Regions from separate parts of the Methanobacterium subterraneum genome, predicted to be linked through region 1. Evidence: riboswitches for the same ligand, from Rfam matches in the RefSeq annotation. Region 1 holds a riboswitch; the other holds the start of a gene.
The links. Region 1 has a riboswitch for fluoride ahead of BK009_RS10280 (prenyltransferase/squalene oxidase repeat-containing protein). Riboswitches for the same ligand answer to the same signal wherever they lie in the genome.
Positions count from the first base shown of each region.

Region 2: it holds a riboswitch for fluoride, as region 1 does, so the genes downstream of both, BK009_RS05000 (cation:proton antiporter) here and BK009_RS10280 (prenyltransferase/squalene oxidase repeat-containing protein) in region 1, are expected to answer to the same signal.

Region 1 covers NZ_CP017768.1:2,110,960-2,126,281, reverse strand. Annotated here, with positions in the region: gene BK009_RS10295 (inorganic diphosphatase) at 1-78, opposite strand, end outside; gene eno (phosphopyruvate hydratase) at 197-1,447, opposite strand; gene BK009_RS10285 (inorganic diphosphatase) at 1,518-2,036, opposite strand; gene BK009_RS10280 (prenyltransferase/squalene oxidase repeat-containing protein) at 2,171-2,833, opposite strand; fluoride riboswitch at 3,160-3,220, opposite strand; gene BK009_RS10275 (formate--phosphoribosylaminoimidazolecarboxamide ligase) at 3,521-4,612, shown strand; gene BK009_RS10270 (CBS domain-containing protein) at 4,832-5,725, shown strand; partial or broken gene BK009_RS10265 (IS1595 family transposase) at 5,841-6,260, opposite strand; gene BK009_RS10260 (transposase) at 6,274-6,732, opposite strand; gene BK009_RS10255 (transposase) at 6,823-7,380, opposite strand; gene BK009_RS10250 (helix-turn-helix domain-containing protein) at 7,644-8,132, opposite strand; tRNA gene BK009_RS10245 (tRNA-Arg) at 8,288-8,359, opposite strand; gene BK009_RS10240 (HIT family protein) at 8,562-9,029, opposite strand; gene BK009_RS10235 (phosphatase PAP2 family protein) at 9,159-9,668, opposite strand; gene BK009_RS10230 (hypothetical protein) at 9,914-10,345, opposite strand; gene BK009_RS10225 (AIR synthase-related protein) at 10,479-11,849, opposite strand; gene hisH (imidazole glycerol phosphate synthase subunit HisH) at 11,943-12,554, opposite strand; gene BK009_RS10215 (sugar phosphate nucleotidyltransferase) at 12,711-13,718, opposite strand; gene cfbD (Ni-sirohydrochlorin a,c-diamide reductive cyclase catalytic subunit) at 13,916-14,995, opposite strand; gene BK009_RS10205 (hypothetical protein) at 15,267-15,322, shown strand, end outside.
Region 2 covers NZ_CP017768.1:1,035,126-1,050,447, reverse strand. Annotated here, with positions in the region: gene BK009_RS12865 (IS630 family transposase) at 1-154, opposite strand, end outside; gene BK009_RS12860 (IS630 family transposase) at 184-648, opposite strand; fluoride riboswitch at 1,079-1,142, shown strand; gene BK009_RS05000 (cation:proton antiporter) at 1,299-2,513, shown strand; gene BK009_RS12785 (hypothetical protein) at 2,606-2,734, shown strand; gene BK009_RS12635 (PAS domain S-box protein) at 2,902-6,312, shown strand; gene BK009_RS04980 (sensor histidine kinase) at 6,509-8,095, shown strand; gene BK009_RS04975 (hypothetical protein) at 8,349-8,681, shown strand; gene BK009_RS04970 (TIGR00288 family NYN domain-containing protein) at 9,317-9,814, shown strand; gene BK009_RS04965 (TIGR03576 family pyridoxal phosphate-dependent enzyme) at 9,843-10,973, shown strand; gene rtcA (RNA 3'-terminal phosphate cyclase) at 11,202-12,230, shown strand; gene BK009_RS04955 (PIG-L deacetylase family protein) at 12,483-13,838, opposite strand; gene BK009_RS04950 (biotin--[acetyl-CoA-carboxylase] ligase) at 13,994-14,968, opposite strand; gene BK009_RS04945 (acetyl-CoA carboxylase biotin carboxylase subunit) at 15,021-15,322, opposite strand, start outside.

The DNA.
Region 1 (15,322 bases):
GAATGATGAAACACCACGAAATGCAAAGAATTCCTTTTCCTTATCGTATTCATATATGTTTTGGGAACCCTTAGGGATTTCAACAACTACGTTTATCGTTTTTGGACCGCTGGCCCTGGTTGGGATGTCATTCCAGAGATTCAGAAATTATTCCTCCTGAAACAGTTCTCTTAAGTTTTTCAGGTTGTTTGTTAAATTATTTATTTAATCGTGCCATGGAAGGACATAGCATCTGTTCTTCAATTCGGATCAGTTCGTTGAGTTTGGCTATTCTTTCCCCACCCAGTGCTCCGGTTTTAATGAGTGGGCAGGAGAATGCCACTGCCAGATGAGCTATGGTTTCATCAGTTGTTTCACCAGATCGATGGGACACCACTGGCACATAATTATTTGATTTAGCCAGTTTAACAGTTTCATAAGTATCACTTAGCGTTCCAATCTGGTTGGGTTTGATGATTATAGAGTTTGCGGCACCCATCCTGATTCCCTCTTCCAGTATATTCCTATTGGTTACGAAAATGTCATCCCCACAGATTAGACATTTTCTACCGATTTTACGGGTTAACTCAGCGAAACCAGCGAAATCCTTTTCATGCAGTGGATCCTCCACAAAGAACATTTTATAGGTTTCGATGATTTCTTTAACAAAATCTATCTGTTCACCGGTGTTTCTTTCCACTCCTTCTCTTCCATAAACATATACTTCTTTTCCATTATCCCAAAGTCCACTGGGTGCCAGATCAAGAGATGGGCGAATAATGAAATCTAATTCGTTGCTAACATCTTCACAGGCCTGAGCTTGGATTTCTAGTGCATCATAATTTGACAGGTTAGGAGCCCATCCACCTTCATCTCCCTTTCCACCGGTGAATGATTTGTCTTTAACTTTTATCAGTTCCCCTATTCTCTTGTGAACCTTTGAATTGGCAAAAATAGCATCAGTGATATTGTCTGCACCCACCGGAACTACTAAAAACTCCTGTATGTCTGGAGCGTTTTTGCCAGCGTGTGCTCCTCCATTGATCATGTTCCCCAGAGGGTATGGTATTTCCTCAACCATGTTACCTCCCAGGAACCGGTAGAGTGGTAGGCCGTGGGACGATGATGCTGCCTTGGCAGCTGCCAGGGAAATGGCTACAATGGTGTTACCACCTAAAGATGAAAGATTTTCAGTGCCATCCATCTCCTTTAATATTTGGTCTATGTATATACCTTCACTGGCATCAAGTCCAATCAGTTCAGAAACAATTTTATTGCCAAATTCAGTTATAACATGGTCGACACCCTCTTCTGGAAAGGAAGCCACTTCAAGTTCTCCGGTACTGGCACCACTTGGGGCGGCGACCCTGCCATGCCCAGTGGTAGTTAAAATATCCACTTCCAGGGTGGGATTTCCACGGCTATCTGAAATTTTCCTTATGTTTACATCTTCAATTACACTATTCATTGAAACACCACTCCCTTTGGATCTAACTTAATTCTAGAATTCGATTGACCGAAAATCTTTTCTTTCAATATTATTCTTTATAAAGCATAATTGAATGTTCGACTACCTTCAATGCTTCTTTGTAATCTTCCCAGCCTAATACTTCAGTGGTTTTTCCTTCAAGTCGTTTGTATTCCTGGAAGAAGTGAACAATCTCGTTAAGGAGTGATTCTGGAAGGTCGTCGATGGTTTTTATGTGATTGGATTTAGGGTCATCCACAGGTACTGCCAATATCTTGTCATCCTGTTCCCCACCATCGATCATTTTTAGGAGTCCAATTGGCCGGCTTTCAATTACACATCCCGGAAAGGTTGGTTGATCCATAATTACCAGTATATCCATGGGATCCCCATCATCATAGAGAGTTTGAGGGATTATACCGTACTCTCCAGGATAAAAGAATGGTGATGACAGAACCCTGTCCAGAGCAAAAGCCTCTTTATCCTTGTCATATTCATATTTGTTCCGTGAACCCTTGGGTATCTCAATTACTGCGTACACCACTTCAGGTGCATTGGGTCCTGGTTTAATATCTTTCCACAAATTCATTATATCATCTCCTTTTTTTGAATATTTTATTGAAATTAACGAATTTTAAAGTTTTTTTAAAGTATTAAATGGGATATGGTGAATAAATTGTCGTTATTCATATCTCAATAAGGTGAAGAAATTCACAGGCAAGATCAGAAGTAATGTAAGCTTTTTAGAATATACAAAGCCCGGTAAACATATTCAAGCTCTGATATCCCGATAAAGTATGATCTCCTGAACCCTCCATCTGCATTTTGAAGTTTTAATACAAAATTAAGGACTTCATCACGGTTTGACCAGTGATCGAGAGGATAAGCAAGGATTTCATAGATTCTGATCCCCGCATATATGCTTTCAATATAGGGAGGGTAACTTAAGGGCGTGTAAGCAAAAATCCCTTCATCAGTCTGGCAATTCGCAGCGAAATCCATTATCTTATCTTGTGAAGTTATTAAATCAGGGTTAATGAGGTTCAACGTTTCCAGAGCATAATAGGTCGACATTATATCAGATCTATATCTCCCAAATCCCCCATCCTCATTTTGGAAAGCCAATACACATTCAATAATATATTTTGGTAATTCAATCCCCACAATTCTCAGGACATTAGTCATCAAATAAATTATTTCCAGATTAGAAGTCCTGTATCGCTCTAAAAATTTATTAATATATTTTTGAGGAAAATTTGGATTTCTTTTAAATGAATCCAGAATGTTTACCCTGTAAAAAATTCCCCGGGTACCGTATTGTCTTCCTTCTTGTAAGTTTTCTATCCATTTAATTGTATTTTCCTTATTTTGAGGTTCGTCATCCACCATTTCAAGAATCTTAACACCGTAGTACGTGTTCTTAGTGTCAGGAATCCCCTCATAGAGAGTAAATCCACCTTCAGGATGTTCTCTTTTCTGGACAAACTTTAAAACCTGGCCTAGAATTTAAATCACCTTAACATGAATTTAGTAAGTGATTCATGGCGGGAAAGAACTTAAATAAATTCTGGAAATATGTCCCTGAAATGGATTTTATTAATTCTGATTGCTCTAAAATCAAAATAGACCCAGGGTGATTAGCATTGCATGAAAAAATAGTTTTCATAAATGAGTTTGTCTCCGCTTGCAACTATGATTCCTCCACATATTTTTTAGTTACAGGGATCATCAGCACTTCGCGGTTATAAGGTGGAACCCATCACCTACATAAATCACTATTAACACAGGGGATATAAAAACATTTCTGATCCACATTAAAAACATAGCCCCACAATTTTAATCATTAATACTCAAATACCGCGGGAGTAAGAAATAAATAAACACTTGAAATTTAATTTACAGAACTTAAATATCTTATTTTCCATTTTTAAAACTTTAAAAAAGGATTAATTATACATGTATTGCTACACCACTTACCCTTCAAAACAAAAATCAAGACGAAAAAGATAACTATCAGAACTTGACCATGTTAATTTAACCAGATATTTATTAACATGCGGAGGGATTTAGCAAATGAGTAAAATAGACCGGCAGGAAATTCTGGATGTTTTGGATGGGTATGATAAGGAAGACATAACTATTGCAACTTTAGGAAGTCATTCCTCCCTGCATATGTTTCAGGGAGCAAAAGCAGAGGGATTCAAGACGGCAGTAGTATGTGAAAAAGGACGGGAAGTTCCATACAAAAGATTTAATGTTGCTGATGAATACATTATGGTTGACAAATTTAGTGACATAATTAATGATGAAGTCCAGGACGAGTTAAGGGATTTAAATAGTATAGTATTCCCCCACGGATCTTTCGTGGCCTATGCTGGACTAGACAATATTGAAACTATTTTTAACGTCCCCATGTTTGGAAACAGGGACATTCTACGATGGGAAGCTGAAAGGGATCTGGAAAGAAAATTGATGACCGAGTCCGGAGTTAGAATTCCTAAAAAGATAACCAACCCTTCAAAAATCGATGGCACCGTTATGGTAAAATTCCCCGGAGCAAGAGGAGGGCGAGGATACTTCGTTGCCAACTCAACTGAGGAATTCGACCAGAAAATTGAGGCCATGCTGGAAAGAAAATGGATCGAAGACGAAGATATAAAAGAGGCACACATTGAAGAATACGTTTTAGGATGTAACTACTGTATTCATTACTTCTTCTCAGGATTAAAAGATGAAGTGGAACTTTTAGGAATTGATAGCAGATATGAATCTACCATAGATGGTTTAACCAGAGTACCTGCCAAAGACCAGCTAGATATAGGTGCAGATCCATCCTACGTGATAACTGGTAACCATCCCGTAGTTATGAGAGAATCTTTACTGCCACAGGTATTTGATATTGGTGACAAGATCACCGAAGGTGCTAAAGGATTAGTACCACCAGGATTTAACGGTCCTTTCTGCATGCAAACTCTGGTTAATGATGACCTTGAAGTAGTAGTATTTGAAATGAGTGCCCGTTCCGACGGTGGAACCAACACCTTTATGAACGGATCTTCCTACAGCTACCTCTATTATGGAGAACCATTAAGTATGGGACGCAGAATGGCGCTAGAAATCAAAAAGGGTATTGCCGATGACCGGTTAGAAGAGATCATAACCTGATACTCTTTATACCCTTTTCATTTTTTTTATACGTGTTTACCACCTTATAAATTGAAAAAAATACAACGCGCCCTAAACAAATAATATTTAAGAATAAATAGGACTTCCATCCCCATTGGATCCGGTTTAATACCAGGATTATTATAGGTTGATACTCTTCCAATAACATCCAGTATTATTATTCCTTACAATAATAATAACCAATCAGAAGGTGTTTTATTGCTCACAACCGTCCAAAAAGAAATATTGCAAGTTTTGATTGATCTATATAGCAAATCTAATTATATGCCCATTAAAGGAGAGAATATAGCCGCGATTATGAAGCGGAATCCTGGGACCATAAGAAATCAAATGCAATCCTTAAGAAGTATGGGGATCGTGAAAGGTGTTCCTGGACCTAGAGGAGGGTATAAGCCAACAATAGAGGCATATCATGCGTTAAATATCAGTGCTGCTGATGAAGAAGAAACTGTACCTTTGTTTAAAAAAGATAAACAGGTGGAAAACTTAACTGTAACCAAAATTGAATTCACCAGCCTCCCCCAACCAGGAGAGTGTGAAGCAACCATAAAGGTCATGGGAGATATCAAACAACTTGATCTGGGAGATAAAATAAGAGTTGGACCCAGTCCTGTGAATAAACTTGTGGTAAATGGGATTATTGTTGGAAGAGATGATATGGATGGTGTTTTGCTCCTGGATGTTAGGGATATACGAAGCATCCCCCATAAATCAGTGATGGAAATAGCCAGCCAGGATCTTATAACTCTGGAACCCCATATGGATATAAAAGAAGCAGCATGGATACTATCTAACAATGGAATAGACGGAGCCCCGGTAATTGAAAATGATACAGTTATAGGAATACTAACTCTCATTGACATTACCAAAGCCATTGCCAATGAAGAAAAGGATCTTAAAATAACCAATCTGATGTCTAAATATATAATAACCGTTAAACAGGATGTTATGATATCAGAAGCCATTCAGATTATGAATAAAAACAAAATTGGACGTCTCATCATTACTGATGAAAAGGACAAACCCATTGGAATTTTAACCAAAACCGATATTTTAAACCAGATAGCTGGTTTGAAATATTTAACTTCTTAAATATGTCCCATTTATTTACTATCCACTCTTTTTATGAATAGCTCATTAAAATGAATATTAATTTTTAGATTTATTAATAAAAAATTAACGCTCATCTCCCTGTAAGTGTACATTTTTATAAAATGGTTGCAAGTGCTTTTTGAAACCAGTTTATTCCATTGTTGAAAGTGAATTGATAAAATTTTACATAGGTGTTTAGCTTTTTCTTGGATATGCCTCTAAAAATGTTCAAATAGGGCCTTATTAGTGAATGTCGGTTTTCACAGTTGTTCACGTGATTGTCACCATCAGCATATTCTTTTGCAGAATGGTTGATTATATGGTGTTCTATGACCTGCGGATGTTCTTCTAGTCCACTGTAAATTGTATAGTCATCCGTAAAGGCCTTAATGGACCCATTACAGTGAGTTTCTATCTTTCTATGTATTAAAACCTTGGAAAGGTTCTTTTCAACAACCAAAATGGTGTTTCGACTTCCTCTTTCAATCATGGAGATTATTGGGGGCTTATCTTTATCATAAGTGCCTCTTCCACGTTGTTTAAGTCCTCTAGTTCTCGGATGTTTTTTTTAAACCTTTGGTGCCTGCTGATTGGTACATTTCATCAAATTCAATTTCCCCTGACAAAACTGGATCTTTGGCTTCATCAACCAAACATTCCCTGAACTCCTGAGCTAATCTATAAACGCTGTCCCATTTATGTCCTGATTCATCAGCTAAACGTTTAATGCTTTTTTTATCTAAGTTCAGGATTATGTAGAACATATCACCCAGAGGTAATTTTTTGTTGGAAAAAATGGTTCCAGTAAAGTCAGTGAAATTTTTCCCGCAAGTCTTACAAGAATATCGCTTAATGTGAGTTTTATTCAAATATCCGCGATTGTACACTTCAAAAGACTTGCATTTCGGACAATAAACCCCATCAGACCATCTTATGCATCTGAAAACCTGTAAAGCTTTATCATCGTCCGGAACCGACAACTCGCATGCTAAACTTCGATCTTTCATACATTATTATTTGAACTGCAAACTACATATACCTTTGTACACTTTCCGGGAGATGAGCGAAAATTAATTATTGTCTACGACATTAAAAATTTAACAATTTGTTTTTATAATTTTTTTTATCCATCCTTCGTATAATGTTTCATTTCCGACTATTTCATTGTAGTAAGATTTAAATTTTTGAATTAAGAATGTTTCATCTTTTATATAGATTTTAGACAGTTCACGTTTTATTATTCTCCAAACTTGTTCTATAGGATTTAGTTTTGGAGAATATGGGGGTAAAAGTATTAATTGGATATTAAGGATTTCACAAGCTTTTTTAGCTAATTGTGCTTTATGAACTGGATAATTGTCTAAAATTATTACAATTTTTGTTTCTTTTTTTAATTGACTTATAATTTCAGAGTTTTCTAAATTTTTAACAATATTTTCCCTTTGTAATTTGTCAATTATTCTTTGATTCTTTTTATTTTCATTTTCTAAGATAATCCTCATTTTTTTCTTGATTTGTTCGATATTTAAATCTTTTTGAGGTGTGAAAAAATCGTCAATAATATGTTTAAATTCAGTTTTATCATGGAAATCTGCTTCTAAAAGCGTTTTTAGATGTGTTTCATCAATGTTAATATTATTTAAAATGGAATTCAATTTAGATTTGCAATATGGGTTGTTTGAGTTTTGAATTCTAATTTTAACTAGAAAATTGATAAAATCAAATGTTTTAGATCCTTTGGGAAAGTCTATTAATGATTTGCCGTTTGCTGACTGGAATCCTATTCCTGTAACTGAAAATTTATCTGGATTTTTCTTTAAAATGTTTTTAGTTCTTTTTTTATACCAAATACGGCCTGAATTACCAATATTTTGGCATGCTGTCTGATCTAAAAATCCAATTATGCTATTTTCAAGATTTATTCCTTGAAGTTTTTTTTAAGTGATTCTTCAGCATCTTCTGGCATTTTTGAATATATCGTATAAGGTTTACCATATCCAAATTTTAAATCTCTTAAAATTCTTTCCACCTGTCTAATACTGTATTCAACATTAAATTTTTCTTTTATTAATTCTAAAACCTGTTTAGAGCTATAAATCTTATTATCAATGATAATTTCAGATAATTCTTTTTTTTGCTCAGGAGTAAGTTTCGATTGACCCCCACTACCAGATTTTCTGTCTAAAGAATCATATCCACCTTCATTCCATTGATTTAACCAATTATGCCCAGTAACTCTTGTAATTCCCAGTTTTTTACAAGATTCTGTGATAGAAACATCATGATAAATATCATTTATGAAATACAACTTGTTTAAAACTTTTACATCCTGTTCCAACTTCTTTATTCTAATTTGAAGCTCTTCAACACTCGTAAAATCCTTATTTATAGTTGGCTTTCTATTCATATAAATAAATATAAAACCCACCATATATAAAATTTTCTATGTCGTTAACTATCATAAAAATTCTTGAACAAACCAAAGATGAAAATTAGATGAAAAAAAATCTAATCTTATGTAAATTTCTTTTATTTGAATGATTAAATCTAAAATAAATAATATGCCCTGACCGGGACTTGAACCCGGGTTATAGGATCCGCAATCCTAAGTGATATCCACTACACTATCAGGGCAATATATACAAAACAGTAGTTTTTGATCCCAACATTTGTTGGAACTTATACTCAATTGATTTTTTATGTATTTAAGTTTTGTTTTAGAATTTTAAACAAGATATTGATCATCATCTGAAAGAAGATCTCATTAGTGGGATGGTTTACTTTAGTTGGATAACTATTAATCATCTAATGCAAATAATAAAGCTGAAAATACTCTTCATATCTCCAGATTTTCCAGAATTTTAATTTTTATAGCATTTTTAAATTCATCGGAAAGGGGAACCATTTTCCTACGGTCATGCATGGTGCTCATGCCGAAACAGGGATCATCAAATCTTTCTCCCCTAAATTCAACTGGCTCCTGGTAACGGGGGATGAAATGCCAGTGCAGGTGGGGGCAGGGAGGATCCTCCCGGTAGGAGGAGTTCATCAAACAACCCCAATTGAAATGGGTGGGATTAAAGGCTTTCCTAATAGCGGACTCCAATTTCTTAACCACTCTGGCCAAATCATCCCATTCACTATCCTTCAAACCAGAAAGCTCAGTTTCATCCCTTTTAAGGGCTACAACACAGGTTCCCAGGTTCCTCTGGTCTGGGGCCAAGATAATTAGCCAGTGATCAGTCTCAGCCAGTAATTCACCAAACTGATGATCCTTTAATTTTTCAAAATACTCACATTCCATCTAAAACCCCATTCTCTAGTTAAAATTGGATGATATGGTTCATTGGTTGACTCGATTTAAGTATTTATGAATAACTGATTATTAGAATTACTTTTCATAATTCTCTTTTTTATAATCCCATTAACAGTTCTATAATCCCATTAACAGGTAAATCTGGGCTGCTGTTAACAAGTAACCCAGCACCGTTCCTACAATTAACTGTGCCGGGGTGTGTCTTTTAAGGTGTAATCTACTCCAAAGAACCAGGGGCACCAGTAAACTGAAGATAAGCCCGGTCCATCCGAAAAGATAGATGATTGCAGTTGCCGGACCAGTCATGCCCATGGCGTGTAGGCTGATCTTCCAGTAAAGACTGAACAAGAGCACGACTACGGTGTTGTTAAGGTAGCAGATCATTAAAGTGGTGATTAGTGTGGGTGCTCCAAGAGTGTATAGAACCATCACCCCTATGATGTAGGATAGGATCACCATTAAAAGGGGGTAAATCCGGTCCTCCCTCTGTGGCATATCCACTTCCAGTTCTTTCCTTTTTATCCATAATGTACTGGTAATAATGGGTAGAATGCTCACAAATAAGATACTAAGGCCTGAAAACCATAACCAGTCACCTCCATAAAGTAGGACGTAGTTAATAACCAAAAAAACTGGGATGGCAACCAGTGGGGGTTGCTGACAGCGGATATGAAATGGGCCAGGGTTTCTTTCAGGGTTGTATTTTCATTAGAAAGATTAAAAAGGGGCATTAAATGTCCTTCCGGTAGATATTTTTCATGAGGATAAGAAGTTTACAGTGGTATATCCTCTTTAAAACTACTGCTTAATAAAATCTTTCTTTTAGGAGTCAGGTGAGTCCCTTAAGGGTCTGGTTAGGAAATTTAGGGGTTTCAGGTTATGTAAATCCGGTAGGTGTAGTTACCCGAGTTACGGATGGCAGTAGCCACATTATCTGTATTTTTCAATTCCATCCTACCAGCCAGGGCTTTCCCACCCAACTGGCTTTCTTCAGTTAAAAGGTATTCACTACCTGCCAGGTTTTTATCCAGAAAATCAGAGGCAAGCTCCCCAGCACTGGTTATGCTGGCTGGGCTATTATTCCCGGAATTGAGAATAGCAGACATTTTTTCTAAAACTGATAGGGCATTTCCTTCACGGTAGTTAACCATCAACTCCATGGTATCATGGGCTTTCTGGGAGGAATGGATCTGGAGGGGAGATTCAGGGGATAGAGCGAGGTTACTAACCCCAAAAAGAACAATCATAACTGGTATAATGGCCAGTACGGCATCTAGAGTGTATCCAAATCCTTTTTCATCCATAAATATTCACATTAATTAGTTTAATCCCATTGAATGTAAGATAAAACTACTATGGTATGTTAAGGGAACTCTTACCTTTATGGGAATTATTAGTTTTATCTATGGATATAGAATGGGTATTGGATTAAAGCACTTAATTCTCGTGCCTTTCCTTTATACGGGCTACCACTTCATCCTTCTTGGCAATGGCTTCCAGTGCTGATCTTTCCACTTTCTGCTTCATTTCCTCGAAGTCTTCAGGTTGCAAGTCGCCAACGATCTTTTTAATCTTGGTGTAGGCTGCCTCTCGGAAGAGGGGTTTGAGTTCCTCTTCACCATGGTCGGTTAGTAGGCGGGGGATTCCAGTATCATCAACTTCCCCGATCCTACCAATCCGAACTCCGGCACTGGAAACTACCTTTTCCACCTTGCTGGCCACATCTTCCGGGGCCACGATCATGAGTGAATCCACGGAAACACCCAAGTGGTCGATGTCCAGGCTTTCCAGCATCTCCAGTACCTTGGGGTTTACCAGGGCCCTGATTTCATCCTCCCAGAAGGCCATTCCCAGGCCGGTGGTCTGGGATATCTCGTGGGCATCGCCACGGAGTCCTCCGTTGGTCACATCGGTCATGGCATGGACTTCTGGAAGTAGGCCATCCTGCAGTATGGCCTCGGAGGCCTGGATGAAGCTGATGTCCATGGTCTCCCACACCACGTCAAAGAGGCCGTGGTAGAGGGCAGTGGTGGTTATGGTTCCTCCGCCTGATCCTTCAGTTAGGAGGATCACATCCCCGGCTTCGGCCCGTTTACGGGCAGTGGGGGGATGGGGGGATATTCCCACTGAGCCCACGGCACTGACCAGCCTGTCTCCTAAGACCATGTCTCCACCCACACGTAGTGTGCTGCCTGCTACCAGGGGAACTCCGGTGAGTTCGGAAACAGCGCATACTCCGGCGGTGTAGTCGAAGAGTTTAGCCACCTCTCCATCATCTGCCAGGTGGAGGTCGCTCAGTAGTGCCACTGGTTGGGATCCCATGACGCAGACATCCCGCATGGAGGCTCGGGCCACATGGAAACCTCCCAGGAAGGGGTATTCGCTTAGCCGGGAGTGTATTCCATCCACTGCTGTGGTGATGTATACTTCATCGGCTCCGGCTGTTGCTTTAACCACTCCTCCGTCATCCTGGGCTGTGGGGTTGATGAAGGCGTTGGTGTGGCTGCTTTTAACGATTTCAGCGATTTGACGGTGTACGAAGAAGTCTCCTGCTCCACGGGAACCCACACCCATTTCGCCCATTCCGATTCCTGATTTAGGATATTTTATAAGGTTTTTAAGTGATTCATCAGGATGGTCTTCGATTTTCAGGGTGTATTTGACTTCATCCAGCACGGCCTGTGCCATCTGGCCGGCTTGTACTGGGTTGATGTCTTTAAATTCCAGGATTTTTTCCTGGAGGCTTTTTTGTACAGATTCTTCGCTGTGATCTACCAGGGCACGCCTGGCGAAACCTTCTATATCCACACTAACACCTCTTATAGTATTACTAATATTTATATTTTTGTTACTTTTTCTTTGTATTAAGCTAATCTTCTGAATGTGAGATTAAAAAATAATTTATAAAGCCTGTTTAAGGAAGTTTTTCAGTATTTCTAGACCTACCTCTCCACTTTTTTCAGGGTGAAACTGGGTGGCGAATACATTATCCTGGGCCACCACTGCGGGTACCTCCACACCGTAATCTACAGTAGCCACCACCACTCCCTCATTATCAGGGTGCACATGGTAGGAGTGGACGAAGTACATGTAATCACTACCTATACCTTCCAGTAAAGGAGATTCACGTTTTATATTGAGGTTATTCCAGCCCATATGGGGTATTTTAAGACCTTCAGCAGGCAGTGTTTCAGGGAAGCGTACTACTTTCCCGGAGAATACATCCAAACCCTTGACTCCTGGACTTTCCTCACTCTCACTGAAGAGCACTTGTAAACCCAGACAAACGCCTAAAAATGGTTTCTCCTCTTGGATGTGCTGGTGGATGATGTCCTCGTATTTTTTGAGGTTTCCCATGGCAGTTCCAAAGGCCCCCACACCAGGGAGGATCATTACATCTGCCTTTTTTAACTCCCTTTTATCATTAGTTACCAGTGCCTGGGCACCAATACGGTGGAATCCGTTACGAATGCTTTTCAGGTTCCCGCTGCCGTAGTCAATAATAGCTATCATGATTTTCAGGTAATAAAAACACGTTTACTTGATTAATCTCGGATTAAAATAATTTATTTCCTTGAATTTTGGGTAAATTTTTTTATTAGATCATATTTTAATCCTGAGTTGAACTATCCTTTTACTCCTCGCCTTTGTTTTAAAAAAGAGATAGGATTACCTGATGTCGTAGTAGTCCTTAACACGGACGGTGTCGTCAGGGTGTGGTGTGGATATTTCGTGGAGTACTGTGTTTTCCATGGCCACGATGGTGTGGTTTTCAAGTGGTTTAATTCGGATGGTGTCGTTTTTGCCAAAGTACTCTTTACGGTCCTCGAATTCTATGTATCCGGCTCCACTGAGGATGTACATAGTTTCATCCTTCTGGGGGTGGTGGTGGTAGGAGGTCTGGTATCCTTCCCGGATGAATAATTCTTTGGTCAGGTATTTCTCGGTGTTTATCAGGATTTTCTCGTATCCCCAGGGTTTGTCTTCCCGGTTCTGATATTCTTTTCGAATTTCTTCCAGTTCCTTGGAGGTATCGATGGCCATCCAGAATAATCCGTCTTCCTGGTAGTAGCCTAGCTGGTTGTTTTTGGCGTACATGGGGAACACGGTTTTTTCAATGTCTCCCACATCAAAGTCTCCGAAGTCAATATCTCCTTTGGAGAAGTAAACTCCTCCGTTAATGTAATAGTCCAGGACTGGTTTTTCCTTGAAAGATACCAGTCGATCACCGCTGATTTCCACTATGCCGTAGGGGGAGACCATACGAGTTATGAATATGGATAAAGGGTGGTCTGATTTTTCACCACTTTCAATCATTTTTTTAATGTTTAAGTCGGCGACGACGTCACCGTTTCGTATAACACATTGTTTACCCGGACCAACAGCTTCCATCCCCAACCTTATGGCGTTAAGAGTTCCGAGGGGTTTGTCTTCCTCTACGTATTCTATTTTAACGCCCATGTAGTCGTCACCGAATCTTTCCCGTATTTTGTCGCTTAAAAAACCGGTTAAGAGGAAAACCTGGTTAACACCTGCATTTTTAAAGTCAAAAAGCTGTTTATCCAGGATAGTGTAGTCTTCTTTAATTTCAATGAGGGGTTTGGGCACCCTTTCGGTGAGTGGTCGTAATCTCTTTCCAAATCCTCCGCAGAGTATCATACCTACTGTACTGGTCATAATTCATCACCACTATTTCATCTTTAATCAAGATATCTTTTCAAATCAAATTCATCCATGAATGTTTATCCAGATTCTAAATCTATTATCTCATCATAAATTCCCTATTTCTATTGGCTATATTATTAAGCCAGTATATATAAAATTCACCAACTGCAGACAAACTCTAAAACCAAATCTACCATTCAACCCGGGATTCATGATGGTTTATCAATTATTTGTCTTAAAACATTTCCAAAATCAGATTCAATTATTTTATCAGTTCCAAGTGTTTTTGCATGGGCATCCAGTTCAGTAACCACCCAATTGTATCCTAATTTTTTCAGTGGTTCCACCAGGCGAGGGCCATCGGTAATGGCAATTGATTGGATATCCAGTTTTTCAATGGGCAGAGCATGGGGCACTCCAGCCACCACCACCAGATCATAGTCTTCTTTTTCCAGATATTCACCTGCCTTATCCCCAGTTACAGGGTACTCATCCAGTCCACCGGTGATAATATCAATTTCCAATCCTGCATCATTCAGTTCTTCGGTAATATTCTGGGCGTGTTGCTGTATACGGGGAAGACCAGTTTCCAGGTCCAGGTTGGCAATGACCAGGGGCCTGTTTTCAGGGTACATCTGGTTGAATGGGATTTTCAGAAGGTCTGCAAAGAGGTAAGAGGTTTCTTTTTTGGAGTTAAGCACAATTGCAATTTTATATCCCTTTCCAAAGGCTTCCAATAGTACACTGGCCACTTCTTCTTTGTCATCACCGTACGATGGGGCGATATATTTACCCTGGGCCATTCCTCTGGTTTTTTCAATTTCAGTGGCCCTTTTAAGCATCCTGCTCTGCCTTTCAGTTTCCTCGGGAGAGATCACTCCTTCACGCTCAGCAGCTTCCAGAACTGCTATGGCTCCCTCAGTGTTATCCCCTTCACTTAAACCACCATGGGACTCTACAGTCAGTACTTTGGCCGGGATTCCTGCATTGTTAACAGCGTCCTGCATATCTTCACCGATGATCATACTGGCACAGGTTCCCACTACTCCCACCAGCTGGGGATGGAATAGTTCATTTACTTCGTGTAATGTTTCTTCCAGTTTGGCGGATGCGCCGAATATGAAGTCGTTTTCTGACATGGCAGTGGTTACCACCCTCACTCCGTCATTTTCCAGAAGACGGCCCGTACGGAAGCAGCAGCCATGGGGTCCGTGTAGGATGATAACGTCGGCGTTCAAGTCTCGGAGAGTGTAAAGGGATGCTGCAATGGGGCTGGGTCTGGGATGCAATCTATTTCACCTCTAATTTTTTTTTGGATTGGGAATTGTAAAAAAACATTAAATGATAAATTTTCATTATTTCTATCTAAATTAACCATTATAACTAATGTCATTAAAATATAAGTTAAATCTGTGGGCATGATATTTTAATAAATTTAGATACTTTTAATAAATTTTAATAGAATACAATTCTCCATTATATTAAATGCAATGCACCGACAACATGTGTATTGATTAATAAATTATCATATATTTCGGATATATTTGTGGGGGCTATGATATGAGCAGAGAACACTGGTTTTTGATAATTTTAATACTGATTGTAACTATCCTGGG
Region 2 (15,322 bases), 1.1 Mb from region 1:
TGAAATCGATGGTGCTTTGTCCTTTTATTGCGTAGAATCCCATTGTGTTGGCTTTCAAACGAGTGGTATTTTTGGTTATAGATGGTTTGGTAGTTGACCAAACTCTTTGTGTGTTAGCTGTGCTTTGTGGTGAGAATTCATCTAAAAATCCTATTACACCATGATTTAGGTTTAAATATTGGTCTATGTTTTTTTTAACTGTTTTTCAGCGTCAGGTGGTCTTCTATAATCCTTAGGGTATGGTTTACCAAATTTTAAGCCCATGTTTCTTAGAATGATTCCTACTTGTTTTAAGCTATATTCGACTTCGAATTCTTCGTGGATTAGGTTACGAATCTCTTTGGTGGTCCAATCATCTCTTTTTCTAAGTATTTCTTTTAATTGACGTTTTTCTTTGTCTGAAAGTTTAGATGGCCTCCCTCCGGCAAATCTGGGTATTAAACCATCATACCCGTCTGCATTCCATCTTTCTAGCCAATTATAACCTGTGACTTTCGTTATTCCCAGTTTATCACTTGCTTCAGGAACACTGCACCCACTGTATAAATAATTCATGAAATGTAGTCGATTTAAAACTTTGATGTCTTTTTCTTTTTCTCTGATTCGTTTTTTGAGCTCTTCGCTAGTAATCCACTTTTCAACTTTCATTGAAGGATTTCTACTCATGAATAATAAATATGAACCTTATTAGTTAAAAAGGTTACGTATTTAACTATAATTCATTTTTTTCATGAGAATTAGTAAAAAACACGAATTCAATTGAATATGTCTATTACTATTAAATTTTATTTGTTCAGGATATACCATGCACCCATTAACGATGTTATTTGGTTATTTTCATCTTTAATTGTTTTTAACCGTTAAATAAAACCATTTAAATTCCCTTCTTTGCTTTTATATCTATTTTCAAACTTGTAACTATTCAGTTCTCCATATAAGAGTTTTGAAAATAACTGGGATGTCTTGGACTATGGTAAAATGTCTTGGACTATGGTAAATGGATTATTACTTTAACATGCCAGATTTTTTTAAAATTGGTGTCGTAGTCTCAAACTATAAATATGGCCAAAATTATAACACTAACTTCGGTGATGGGGTTCACCAAAAAATGCTTAAAACAAGCTGATGACTCCTGAAAATTTAAAGAATCGGAGGAAAAGTAAATGTTAAATAAAAAAACCCCAATATGCAATACTATTTTTAAATACCCCTATTATGATGAATTGAATTCCACTCTAGTTGATCACTTGTTAGGGAACATCCCCAAACTAACTATTTAAAGATTGGGAGTGATCTAAATGGAATTTCAATATGTTGCCTTTAGCGTAGCCATTATAATACTACTGGGTTTGCTCTTCAGTAAGCTCTTCAAACAGATTAAGCTCCCAGGATTACTTGGAATGCTCATTTTAGGTATAATAATCGGTCCTTATGGATTGAACTTAATTGATAAGGCCATACTAAATATATCTGGAGATTTAAGGGCAATAGCTCTTATTATAATCCTTTTAAGGGCAGGATTCGGAATCCACATGGATAGCTTGCGTAAGGTAGGAATGTCTGCTATTAAAATGAGTTTCATCCCCGATGTGGTGGAAGGGCTCACTGTGATGTTCGTATCCCACTACCTCTTGGGTCTGCCTATTGTTGAGGCGGGTATGCTGGGGTTCATAATTGCAGCGGTATCTCCTGCAGTTATCGTACCCCAGATGCTTTCATTCATCAAGAGAAGAATGGGAACCAGTAAAGGAATACCCCTTATCATTTTAACCGGGGCCTCGGTGGATGATGTGGTTTCCATAACCATATTCTCAATATTTCTTAGTATATACGGAGGCCAACAGGTAAACTACCTAATGACAGTCCTCAGCATTCCCCTACAATTCATTATAGGGATATTATTTGGGCTGATCATTGCAGTTATCCTGATATACCTCTTTAAACACTTCAACATACGCAATACCGAGAAAACACTGATAATATTAGCATCAGCCATCATATTAAAGAATTTAGGAGATGTTTTGAGTAGTATTGTTCCCATTGCTGCCCTGGTAGGGGTTATGGTAATCGGTTTTGTAATACTGCAGAAAATGCCCGAACTGGGTACGCAGATTTCCAGTAAATTCGATAAAATATGGGTATTTGCCGAGATATTGCTCTTTGTTCTGGTGGGAGCCCAGGTAAATATCTACTTAGCTGCATCATTTGCAGTTGTTGGCTTAACCATAATTATAGTCGGCTTAATAGCACGTAGTATAGGAGTATATGTGTCATTGGTAGGTTCAAATCTAGATTTGCAGGAAAAAATATTTTGTATAATGGCATACATGCCTAAAGCCACAGTACAAGCAGCAATTGGCGCTATTCCCCTTTCCATGGGTGTTGCATCTGGACAGGAGATCCTGGCCATAGCTGTAATTGCCATACTATTTACCGCACCTTTAGGTGCATTTGGGGTTAGTGTGTATGGTGAAAAAGCACTTAAAGTTGATGAAAATGCGATTAAGGGTTAAACTTTTTAAAATATGGAGGCTTAGAGATGAAAACCTAAAAAAAATGAAACTTTTAATGAAATACGCTCAATTGGGCGATATTAAAGTCATTTATGATCTTTAATGTTATCACTGCAGTTATTTTGGGATTCGGACTATTTATGGGGTCCTTAATTGTGGGAATTACCTATGTCTTTTATCATGCTTACCGGGATGAAAGGGTAAGGGACCAATCAAAATAAGTAGATCCACTTTTCATTTTTTATCAATCCAAGGCAAAATTATAAGTTTTTTGACAAACAAAAATATAATTCAGTATAAAAGGAACATCTTAAGAACTAGAGTTCTGAAGGTCAGACATTTTTAGGGGATTAACCTGTTTTATTTAGCTAATTAGTGGGGTGTATTAATGGAAAAAAAGAGCATAGGATGGGATGATTTTACTAGTGCATTTATTGATAGTTCTCCCATCCCTCAATTCATTATTAACCTGGAACACGAGATTATTTCCTGGAACAGGGCCCTGGAAAAATACACTGGAATCAAGTCCAGTGAAGTTTTAGGAACAGATAAACACCAGACAGTATTATACCATGCAGATAAACCCTTGATGGCTGATTTACTCGCTGATGGTGATGAGGATGGTGTTAACAAATGGTATCCTGGCTGTGAAAAATCGGAATATGTGGAAAATGCCTTTGCTTTTGAGGAATTCTTTCCCAATGTGGGTGAAAAAGGTACCTGGCTGGCCTTCACTGCTGCCGAGATCAAAGATAATGAAGGAAATGTTATTGGTGTTCTGGAAACACTGGAAGACATAAACCAACGTAAAAAGGCCGAATTAAACTTAAAAAAGGCTGAAAAATTATGGGAAGTAACATTCGATGCTTTACCTGATTTAATATCCCTCATTGATTCAAACCATAATATAATGAAAGTTAATTTGGCAATGGCCCAGGCCCTTGACATGAAACCGGAGGAACTAGTTGGTAAAAAATGTTTTGAACTGGTTCATAATACTGATGAGCCACCGTCCTACTGCCCCCACGAGAAACTGCTCCAGGATTGCCAGCAACATTATAAGGATGCTTTTGTGGATAATTTCCACGGAGAATATGAAATTTCTGTATCACCCATAATTGTTGGCGGTCAGTTAATAGGCAGTGTACATGTGGCCCACGACATTACCCAACGTAAGAAGATGGAATCAGCTCTGAAGGAAAGTGAAGAGAAATTCCGGGAAGTATTCAACAATGCCAATGATATGGTTACACTAAACATTATGCACCCAGAGGGACCTGGTAAATTCATTGAAGTAAACCAGGCTGCCCTGGACACAATGGGCTACACCCGTGAAGAATTTTTAGAACTATCCCCCCTGGACATATTATCCTCTGAAGATGGGAAAAATATGCCTGAAAATTTGAATAAGCTCCATGTAGATGGTTACGTTAATCTGGAAATGACCAACATCACCCGGGATGGTGAGAGAATACCGGTGGATGTGGCCATGCATATATTCCAGCTACAGGGACAGGATGTTACTATCTCAGTAGCCAGGGATGTCACTGAACGCAGGAAAACGGAAAAGGCCCTGATGGAAAGTGAGAAGAAATACAGAACCCTCTTTGAAAATATGATGGAAGGCTTTGCATATTGCAAGATGTTATTTGATGATGATGGCCAGCCCAATGATTGGATATACATCGATGTTAACCAGGCCTTTTACCAACTCACTGGATTAGAGGACATAGAAGGAAAAAAAGTTACAGAAGCCATTCCAGGAATTATAGAAGCACAACCGGAACTATTTGAAGTTTATGGTAGGGTCACCCTCACGGGGGTGCCTGAGACTATAGAAACCTATTTTAAACCCCTGGAGATCTGGTTGAATATATCGGTCTTCAGCCCGAAACCTGAACATTTTGTGGCAGTTTTTGAAAACATCACTGAACGTAAAAAGGTAGAGCTGGCCTTGAAGAAGAGTGAAGAAAAATTCAGGAACCTTTTCGAGACCATGGCTCAGGGAGTGGTCTATCAAAATAAGGACGGCTACATAACATCTGCCAACCCTGCAGCACAGGAAATACTGGGATTAACCATGGATCAAATGCAGGGCAGAACTTCCACCGACCCCCGATGGAGATCCATACATGAAGATGGCTCTGATTTCCCGGGTGATACCCATCCTGCCATGATTTCACTTAAAACCGGTGAAAAGATTAAAAACGTGATCATGGGTGTTTTCAATCCTTCTAATGATTCATATCGCTGGATAAATATTAATTCCACTCCCGAGTTCAAGTCAGGTGATAAAGAACCTTCCAGTGTTTACGCCACCTTAGAAGATATTACCGCTGCCAAAATAGCTGAGAAAACATTACGTGAGCGAAACGCCCAGATGGAGGCTATCCTGTCCAATATGAGTGATGCCATTCTTATCATGGATAAAGATGGTAAATTTTTCATGAGCAATGATGCAGCAGTTGATTTCCATCGCTTCAAGACCAGGGAAGAATTCATGGACAAGCTTTCCGATTACTATGAATTATTTGAACTCTGTTCCCTTGAAGGAAAGCCTCTTTCAACCGATGATTGGCCAGGAGTGCGGGCATTAAATGGTGAGACTATCCATGATTATGAAGTTATTCTCAGAAAGACCGATACTGGTGAATCATGGATAGGAAGTTACACAGTTTCTTTAATATATGACGATAATGGTGAATTGGAATTTATGGTTTTCATTTTACGGGATATCACCGAACGTAAACAGGCAGAAATTGCGTTAAAGGAAAGTGAAGAGAAGTACCGTTTACTTTCTGAGAATTCTGGTGATGTGATCTGGTTAATGGACTTTGATTCTCAAAAATTCACCTATGTAAGCCCCTCGGTCTACAAGTTAAGGGGATACACTGTGGAAGAAGTTTTAAACCAGTCCTTGGAAGAAATACTAACCCCAGAATCATACCAGTACCTTGTGGAAAGGTTACCAGTGAAGGTTCAGGCCTTCCTTTCAGGGGATGAATCGGTTAAAATGCAGATATTCCGGGTTGACCAGGTGTGTAAAGATGGCGGCACAGTTCCCACTGAGGTGGTAGCAAATATGATCACCGATGATGAGGGGAATATAAGTGGTTTACTTGCGGTGAGTAGAGATATCACCGAAAGGGTGAAGATGGAAGAAGAAATACAGCAATCACTAGAGGAGAAGGAAATGCTCCTCAAAGAGATCCACCACCGGGTTAAGAACAATCTGATGATTATCGCCAGTCTCCTGAACCTGCAATCACGTTACATTAAGGATAAAGAGGCTTTAGGCATCTTCAAGGAAAGTCAAAACCGGGCCAATTCCATGGCCCTGATCCATGAGAAACTGTACCGATCCACTGATCTTAAGAGGATCAACTTCGGTGAATACATCCGCACCCTGGCCAATGATTTGTTCCGAACCTACACTGATAGTTCTGGCCGTATAAACCTCAACATCGATGTGGAGGATGTTATGATGGACATCAACACCTCCATTCCACTGGGGCTGATGCTTAATGAACTCATATCCAATGCCCTTAAACACGGATTCCCTGAAGGGATGGAAGGTGATATAAACATTTATTTCAATTCAAGGGATGACCAGTACCAGTTAAAGGTGGGGGACACCGGAATATCCTTCCCTGAGGATGTGGACTACCGTAACACGGATTCACTGGGACTGCAACTGGTGAACAATTTAACCAAACAAATTGATGGCCAGATTGAACTGGATACCTCTCAGGGAACTGAATTCACCATCACCTTCAAAGAAGTCAAATACGGTAAATAATGTAACATTCTCACCCTGCCATAACCTAATATGTTATGGGGATATTCTAATACTTTGAAGGGGAAAAATTCTCCAATAAGGCTGAAGGTGAGAAATCCTTCTAATAGGCTGAAAGGCGTTTGCAGTTTTTAAATTAGTTGTAGATAGGTGGGGGAGTTAACCAATTATCAACAGAACTTCACCATGGGAAAAGAAAATGGAAAACAAATACTGGAAATTCTCATCTGATTGTCAAGGATTTTTATCACAAATTGCCTTTGATTTTTTGGAATTACCCCTGGAAGAGGATATCTACCACTACATTGGAGAGAAAATAGGACAAATGGTTGGTGGGAGTTTGGTGTTCATCTCCACCTATGAAATTGATTTGAATGTGTTCCGTATCAAAAGTGTGAATGGTGATCCACAGAAGGTACAGGCACTTCAGGAAAACTTTACCAATGATTACCTGGCTGATCTGGCTGTTAAATGGAGCTCCCTATCTGAAAGTGCTAGAATAGCACTTTCCGAAAACCAGTTACACCGGGTTAAAGGTGGTCTTTACTCAGCACTGGGAGGTCAGCTATCTATAGAGGAATGTCAACGCATTCAAGAACTACTGGGTACTGGTGAAATATACACCACTGGTTTTAAGTGGGATGAGCAGATCTATGGCAGTGCCACCATATTTCTGGATGCTCAGGAGAAGTTGGAAGATCCGGAAGCCCTTTTAACCCTGGTAAACCTTTCTTCAGTGGCGCTTAAAAACAGAACCGCGGAAAGAGCCTTACTGGCCAGCGAGGAGAAATTCCGTAAACTATTCAACAATGCCAACGATGCTATTTTCCTCCACCAGCTCACAGAAGATGGAGTGTCAGGGAAGTTCGTGGAAGTTAACAGTGTGGCCAGTCAGATACTGGGATACACCCATGAAGAACTCCTTAACATGTCACCCCGTGATATTGAGGATATAAAATCATTTAATGAGTCTAAAAGAATGGCCGGCCGGGTTAAAGAGAACAAAATCACCTTTGAAACTACATTAATGTCCAAGGATGGTCGTAAAATACCAGTGGAGATCAACACTCATATTTTCACCCTTAACCAGGATAAATTATCATTATCCATAGCCCGGGACATAACCGAACGTAAAAAAATGGAAGAAGAGATTAAGGTCTCCCTTGAAGAAAAGGAGATGCTCTTAAGGGAAATTCACCACAGGGTTAAGAACAACCTTATGATCATATCCAGTTTACTCAACCTTCAATCTCGTTATATAACTGATAAAGAGGTTCTTGATGTTTTCAAAGACAGTCAGAACCGTGCCCGGTCCATGGCACTCATTCATGATCGGCTCTACCAGTCAAGCCACCTTAAACGCATTAATATTGGGGATTACATTTTAACTCTGGCCAGTGATCTTTTCCGGATATATGCCATTGCCCAGGATCGTGTTGAGCTTAACTTTGATCTGGAGGATGTGATGATCGATATCAACACCATGATTCCTCTGGGCCTCATTGTGAATGAACTCCTATCAAACTGTCTCAAGCATGCATTTCCCAATGATCGAAGTGGCAGGATAGATATTGCTTTCCAGGGGGAAAATGAACACTACCAGTTAACAGTGGCTGATGATGGTGTGGGGTTTCCTGAGAACCTGGACTACAGAAATACTAAATCATTGGGGTTGCGTTTGGTGAACATACTAACCGATCAGATCGATGGGAAGATGGAACTTAAACAGGATAAAGGAACCCAATTCACCATTGAATTTAAGGAAAAGAAGTACGTATACAAATAAAAGAAGTTGTTTATACATTTATCATATTTTTTTCAAGACTTTCTCCGGCGCATTAAATTTAATACATGTGGCTAATTGGATGAGGATTATATCCCACAAGGAAAAACTATTAATACTTCGCCCAATTATTTTCTATTAATTCTTGAAGTGTATAAATCCACTTCCAGTTATATTTAAGGCAAAAAAACCAATAAAATAGTATAAATAAACAAGTAATAGAAGCCCTGTATTAAATAAAAAATTAGGTGAATTCATGAGTAACATTGAACAAAGAATACTGAAGGAACTTAATTCCCGGATGAAAGAATTTAGAGCAGCTTTGCAGGATGAACAGAAAAAAAAGGAGCTTCAAGATAACATTCCCGGCTCACAAGTCCTTATTCGTTTCGAAATATTCCTTCCCTCTCAAAATCCGGAGGAATTCGTGGATGGCCTGTATCTTTACATGAATGATGAGGGTCAAATCGCCAATGCAGAGTACTACTTCCGGGACATGTCTGATGTGGAAGTAATAAACATACCTGAAGAAGATCTCCCGGTTATAAAAGATCTTTTTGGTGATGCATTTACTCTGGAAGTGGAGTAAAACTAATCGGGTTATAATATATTAAATGGGAGATAGTTCCAGAGACTATTAAAGGTAATAGTATTCTAGGGAGTATAAATGGTGAAAGTCCTCTAGAGGTATATGGTTAGTTGGTATTTTAGGGGATATTAAGGGTTATGGTCTTCACAGCCATGTGGTAGATTGTATTTTAGAGTATATCTGGGCAGATGGTCTTTTAAGAGGCTGGGGAACATATATCCTCTATCAAAGCCCAAGTAATAAAAAGCCCATAACCATCCTCTCCATTATTTTATTATATTAGGGTCAGATAGCTTCGAGTATATTTTTTTCATGTGAATCCTTTAAATTACTCTAAACTTTCAAGGAGGAATTTTAAACCGGGAAAATTATTTTTGCAAAGTTTAATATATATAAAAATCTATAGATATACAAATAATCTAAATAAGATGGTAAAAATATACAGCCTAATTACCTTCTAAAGGGTTAATATTAGGTCTTTGTCAACTGGTGGTCATTATTGACTTTAGATAATATTCAGATATTTCCTTTAAAAAAATGGTTTTTTATGATACCTTCATTGGGGTCAATATTAATAAGTATAATAAACTCACCACCACAGTAGACTATTTTTTGCCACATCTTGGAGGACAAAAATGCGAAGTTTTGAAAAATTAACTTCTTACATCCCACTTAGAAAGTCAGAATCAGGATCCAAAAATATCGGACTCCTGGTAGATGGCCCTAACATGCTAAGGAAGGAATTCAGCCTTAACTTAGATCTGGTAAGGGAGATAATGGCTGAATACGGTAATATGAGGGTGGGTAAGGTTCTCTTGAACCAGTATGCCTCAGACAAACTCATTGAAGCCATCGTGAACCAGGGATTCACCCCCATTGTGGTGGCTGGAGACACTGATGTTTACATGGCAGTTGAAGCCATGGAACTAATCTACAATCCCAATATTGATGTAGTAGCGCTTATGACTCGTGATGCTGATTTTTTACCCATAATCAATAAGGCTAAAGAGAATGGGAAAGAAACCATAGTAATTGGGGCCGAACCTGGTTTCAGCGCTGCCCTGCAGAACTCAGCAGATGATGCTATCGTTCTGAAGGCAGAAGATCATAAAAAATATTCCAAGGACGAATGAAATGCTTATCTGTTCTTCTCGGGATGAAATGAAAAGAAGAGAAGCTGCTTTAAGATTCATTGCCGCCCTGCTGAACCAAGAGGGAAGATCCAGTTTATACGACCTTTCGGGTTTAGCCGGAGGATTCCCAGTTAAAAAATCGGATCTCAACCTCCTGGAAACCTATTCTGGTCCGGCCATTTTTTCTTCCAACCTCCAGAAGGAAGGAACCCAACACCTGGGCGGGGAAAAAGTGGCTGCCTTCAACCGCACCAGTGCAGCTATACTGGCCACCCTGCTGGCCCTGGTAAAACCTGGCGAAGAGGTAATACACTACCTGCCAGAGTTACCCTCACACCCCTCTATCCCCCGCAGTGTGAAACTGCAGGGTGCATCCTACCGGGAATTTGATAATCTACAGGATTTCCAGCTTACTGATGAAACATCCCTGGTGATTATAACCGGATCAACAATGGATCACAAGGTACTCCCCTTAACTGATTTTAATAGGATCATCCAGATTTCACACGCAAAACAGATTCCAGTGATGGTTGATGATGCTTCAGGAGCACGAATACGTACTGTAATCTATGATCAGCCCCGTGCACTGGATATGGGTGCGGATCTGGTGGTGACCAGTACTGATAAGTTAATGGACGGTCCCCGGGCAGGATTAATGGCGGGAAATAGTTCTTTAATTGACCGGATACAGGACAAGGCACATCAGTTTGGACTGGAAGCCCAACCACCAATTGTAGCAGGCATAGTAAGGGCTCTGGAGAATTTCAAACCCCAAAGAATTTTAGATTCTCTGGAAAGAAGAGATAAACTTCATAAAATAGCAGGGAATGTTTTCAAAGGAGTGGAAAAAACACCCACAGGCTTCATGATCTCTGCTGCAAACCTTGAAAACGAAATCACCCCTGAAGGGAATGATAATCTCACAAAACGTGAACTAGCGACTTTAATGGCTATGGTACTTTTAAGGGAACATCACATGGTTACCATCCCTGCAGTGGGAATGCCCGGAGTTTCTGATACCATTCGCCTGGACATTTCCAGTAAAGATGCAGAAAGAGTGGATGATAACCAAATAATCCAGGCCCTGAAGGAATCACTTGAAGTTGTGAGAGAAATCATCCCTGATGAAGAAGCCAGTCTAAGTGTATTATACGAATAAAAACTAATTTCTAGTAAATAAAACCTAATTTCCAATATAATAGGAACAACTTTGGGAAATGATCTTCAGGAACTGAGAATAATCTTTCGGTAATTATTTTGGGGAACAATCTTCAGGAACTAATTTTTCAGGGTTACCTCTATTTTCCCATGCTTTTTTTTATATTATCTGGTTTAAAATTAGTAAAGTTTCATTATAAAATTTAAAACGGTACGTGGATGCTCACAAATGTTAGAAATCAATGGATCATATGGTGAGGGAGGGGGCGCTCTTTTAAGGGTCTCAACAGCACTTTCATCCGTCACTGGAAAGGCCTTCACCATCCGAGACATCCGCAGCAACCGGCCCAAACCAGGTTTAATGCCCCAACACCTGAAGGCAGCCATTACCCTGGGAAAAATCTCCAAAGCAACCGTTGAGGGATTGGAATTGGGTTCAACCCAGATTACATTCACTCCAGGCCAGTTAACCGGAGGTAAATTGGAGGTGGATATTCAAACTGCCGGTAGCATAACGTTGATACTCCAGGCATTAATGATACCATCCATATTCACAGACCAGGGTGTTGAAATCATGATCAAAGGTGGTACAGATGTTCAGTGGGCGCCACCAGTGGATTACATGGAACAGGTCACCCTACCAGTACTGCAAGCCATGGGTATCTCCATTAGCCTGGAACTCCTCCAGCGTGGATACTATCCCCGTGGTGGGGGTGTGTTAAAAGCCTGCATAGAACCGGTGAAAAAATTGAATCCCTTAAAACTCCATGAACTGGAAGTAGATTTCATAAAAGGGATATCCTATTCCTCCCAACTTCCATCACATGTTTCCATTAGACAGGCCCGGACAGCCGAGGAAACAATCCGCAATGCAGGTTATGAAAGTAATATCGAAATAAAAACCGATAACAATACCTCAAGTCCCGGTTCTGGTCTGGTACTATGGAGTGAGGTTAAAGGGCGGAAGATTCCTCGTGTAGGGGCCAGTTCACTGGGTAAACCTGGTAAAAGGGCAGAAATAGTGGGAAAGGAAGCAGCCCAAGGAATATTATCATGCTTATCCAGGGGGGCAGCTGTGGATCAGTATATGGGTGATCAGATCATTCCCTACCTGGCCCTGGCAGGCTCCTCATCTGTTCGAACCTCCCACCTTACCCAGCACACCCTGACCAATATCTACGCCACCGAGAAATTCACTGGAAAAAAATTTCATATAGATGGTGGTTTGGGAGAGGTAACCACCCTTACTGTTGAATAGGAAATAAGTTAACCAGATCAAGCCTTACAATATATATACAGTTGGGTAGGATTTTTTTGATATTTGATGAACTTACTCAATAATTGAATAACTCGATTTTAAATTGAAATAAATTGATTTTTAATAGATATATCCTGATTTTTATTGATAAATTGGTGTAAAGTAGAATGATTATGATAATAAATAGAGTAAAGTGAGTAAATAACATTTAAAGAAGATACTTAACTACGGGTGGGGGAAAACTACTTCCCCCTACGGCTGGACTTTGACTACCCTCCAGGGTGTCTGGTCAAGAACTGCCCCAGATTTAGTGGCATCAATACTTAGAATGAAATAGGGATTATTTTTAAAGAGATTGGAAGGTATTTCCATAATCATGGTATTGTTTTTGATTATCAGGGGGATTTCTTCACTGGTTGAGGTACCAATTCCCTCCCTCTCTAGACGGGCAGCACCATTATCAACTGATATTTTCACCCGTTGAGTTCCCTCTGGATTGAAAATATTCAAACGAACATTGTACACTGCACTCGAAACGGGTTTACCCACTGTTTTTAAGGATATCCATGATTTTTCCTTGTTGATGTCCATTCCTGCTGATAATATATCCCAGGGTTCCTCTTTTCCATGATATTTCCCATCACCTGCAGCATCAACAAATAGTATTGGTGGAACCTGCAAACCACGGGCATAGTCCTGTTCGGTGATGTTCGCATTGTTTCTGGATACATTAATGGTAGAATATTCCGCGAATAACTCATTTTTACGTAGGAATGATAATAGATAGGATGAAGGGACAATTTGGGTCCTGTAGGCCTGCAATGATTCCTCTTTCAAACGCTCCTGGTGGGTGGTGAGATTAAACACTGACCATTTCGGACCATTCTCCATCCCCACCAGTTGCTTGGGGGGAACTAGATAATATTCTGGATAGTAACTCCGTGGACTGGGCCAGTTAGGGGGTAAATGCAATAGATAAGTATATTTACTGCCATTGTATCCGGTCTGGGTTGTGGCGTGCTCAATAAAGCCACTGGTGGCCTGATGATCAAACTGTTCATCATCCCCACCAGGATAAACGATAATTGTTGGATTAAACTCGTTTATTATGGTTTTCAGATTATTGGTAAGGCTGCTGCCACTGTAACTGGCATTTTTTTCATGGGCATAGGGATAGTTAATCTGTTTAGAACCATCCGGAGCAGTGAAGGGATTCTTATTATCCCAGTAGTCATTCAAAAGGCTCCTTAAACTACCATCATTGTAGCCTAGAAATATTACATCCTCTTCATTTAAACCCAGTATTTTCGTCCCGTTGATAGTTTCACCATGGCGGGTGATGGGTGAAGTTTTGGTATCATTACCATCAGTCACCACCACCACTTTAACCGGTATATGGTGCTCCACTGCATAACCTATTATTCCGCCATTGCAAATTACCTCATCATCAGGGTGGGGAGCCACAATCAGCAGCCGGTCCCCAGTATTAAGGGAGGGTCCTGCAGGATATTCCTGGGTATAAAAAGGGATTTGTGAGTATGAATAAGCCATAAAAGCTAAAGTAACAATCAAAACTGATAATAACATTATCTTATATTTCAACTTCATGTAAAACTCCTTTAATTCGATCAATAAAATAGTTAACCCATGTAATTAGTTTTCATTAAGAAACTTATTTAAATTTGATTCAACCTTATCGTGGTCAACCCTTAAAAATACAATTCACTAAAAAAAAAGTAGTTGGAGTAGGTCAGTACGAGTGTTTATCTCTTATAATGGGTGCATTCTCCTGAAATAATCTTCCGCAGACTTCCATCATCCATTTCCAGAATGAGGATCCCATCTCTGGTTATGCCCACAGCCTCTCCCCTGATTGTTCCCCCTCTCTTTTTAACTTCCACAGTAGAACCAATGGTTGTGGAGAGACTCCGCCACTGGTTGAGGATTTCAGAGAGCTGTCCTTCTTTGAAGTTCTGGTAAAGGTTTTCGAAGTTCAATAGGAAATTTTGTACCAGCTTTTCGCCTGGAATCTCCTTTTCAAGCTCATTCTTGAGGGATGTGGCCCCTTTACGCAGATCTGGTGGGAATTCATCCACATCAACGTTAAGATCAATGCCAATACCCACCACCACATAGTCCAATCCACCTTTACGGGCAATGGCTTCAGTTAAGATCCCGCAAACCTTTTTATCCCCAATCAATATGTCATTGGGCCATTTTATGCCCACATCAAGCCCACATTCATGGGTCAGTGTTTCGGCAACTGCCACTCCAGTTAAAAGGGTTAAGAGGGGTGCCTGTGAAGTTGGAATATCTGGCCGTAGTATAATGGTCATCCAAACCCCACCAGATGGTGATAACCATTTTTTACCCCTTCTACCTTTACCCCTACGCTGACTTTCAGCTATTACAATGGTTCCTTCCACTGCTCCCTTTTCGGCCAGTTCTTTGGCCACGTTGTTGGTGGAATCCACCTCGGAGTAATGATATATTTCCTGGCCAATGTATTTGGTGGTCAGGTTTAACTGTATCTCATAGGGTAAAAGCCGGTTGGTTGTTTTAATAAGACGATAACCACGTTCCGATGATGAATCGATCCGGTAACCATCATTTTGAAGTTTCTGGATTTCATCAGAAAGCTGGGCATTGGAGATACCCATCTTGGAAGCTAAATTGTCACTGGATACATACTCACCCTTCTGGGCATGGAGTGTCTTCAAAATCTGCTTTTCATGCATGGAACCACCTGCAAATAATCCTATTGATTGTTCATTTAATTTTCAAGCTATCTTATTTTTTGTTGTTGGTCATGGTACTGGTCAGGTGACTGTTAACTGCTGCTGAAATTGCAGCCACCCTTTTAGATGGTAGGAAGGTTGATTTTAGCCGGGTTTCCATTTCCTTATCTTTCTGGATGATCTTTGCCATGTTATCCATTATTTCCTTCCGGTATTCATCAACAAAGTGGGTGTGTAGTTTTGCTTCCCAGAAATTGGGACTTAACATCATGGACTTATGGAAGGGGATGGTGGTTTTCACTCCCAGTATAATGTATTCTGAGAGGGCCCGTCTCATCCGTGTTATGGCTTCGT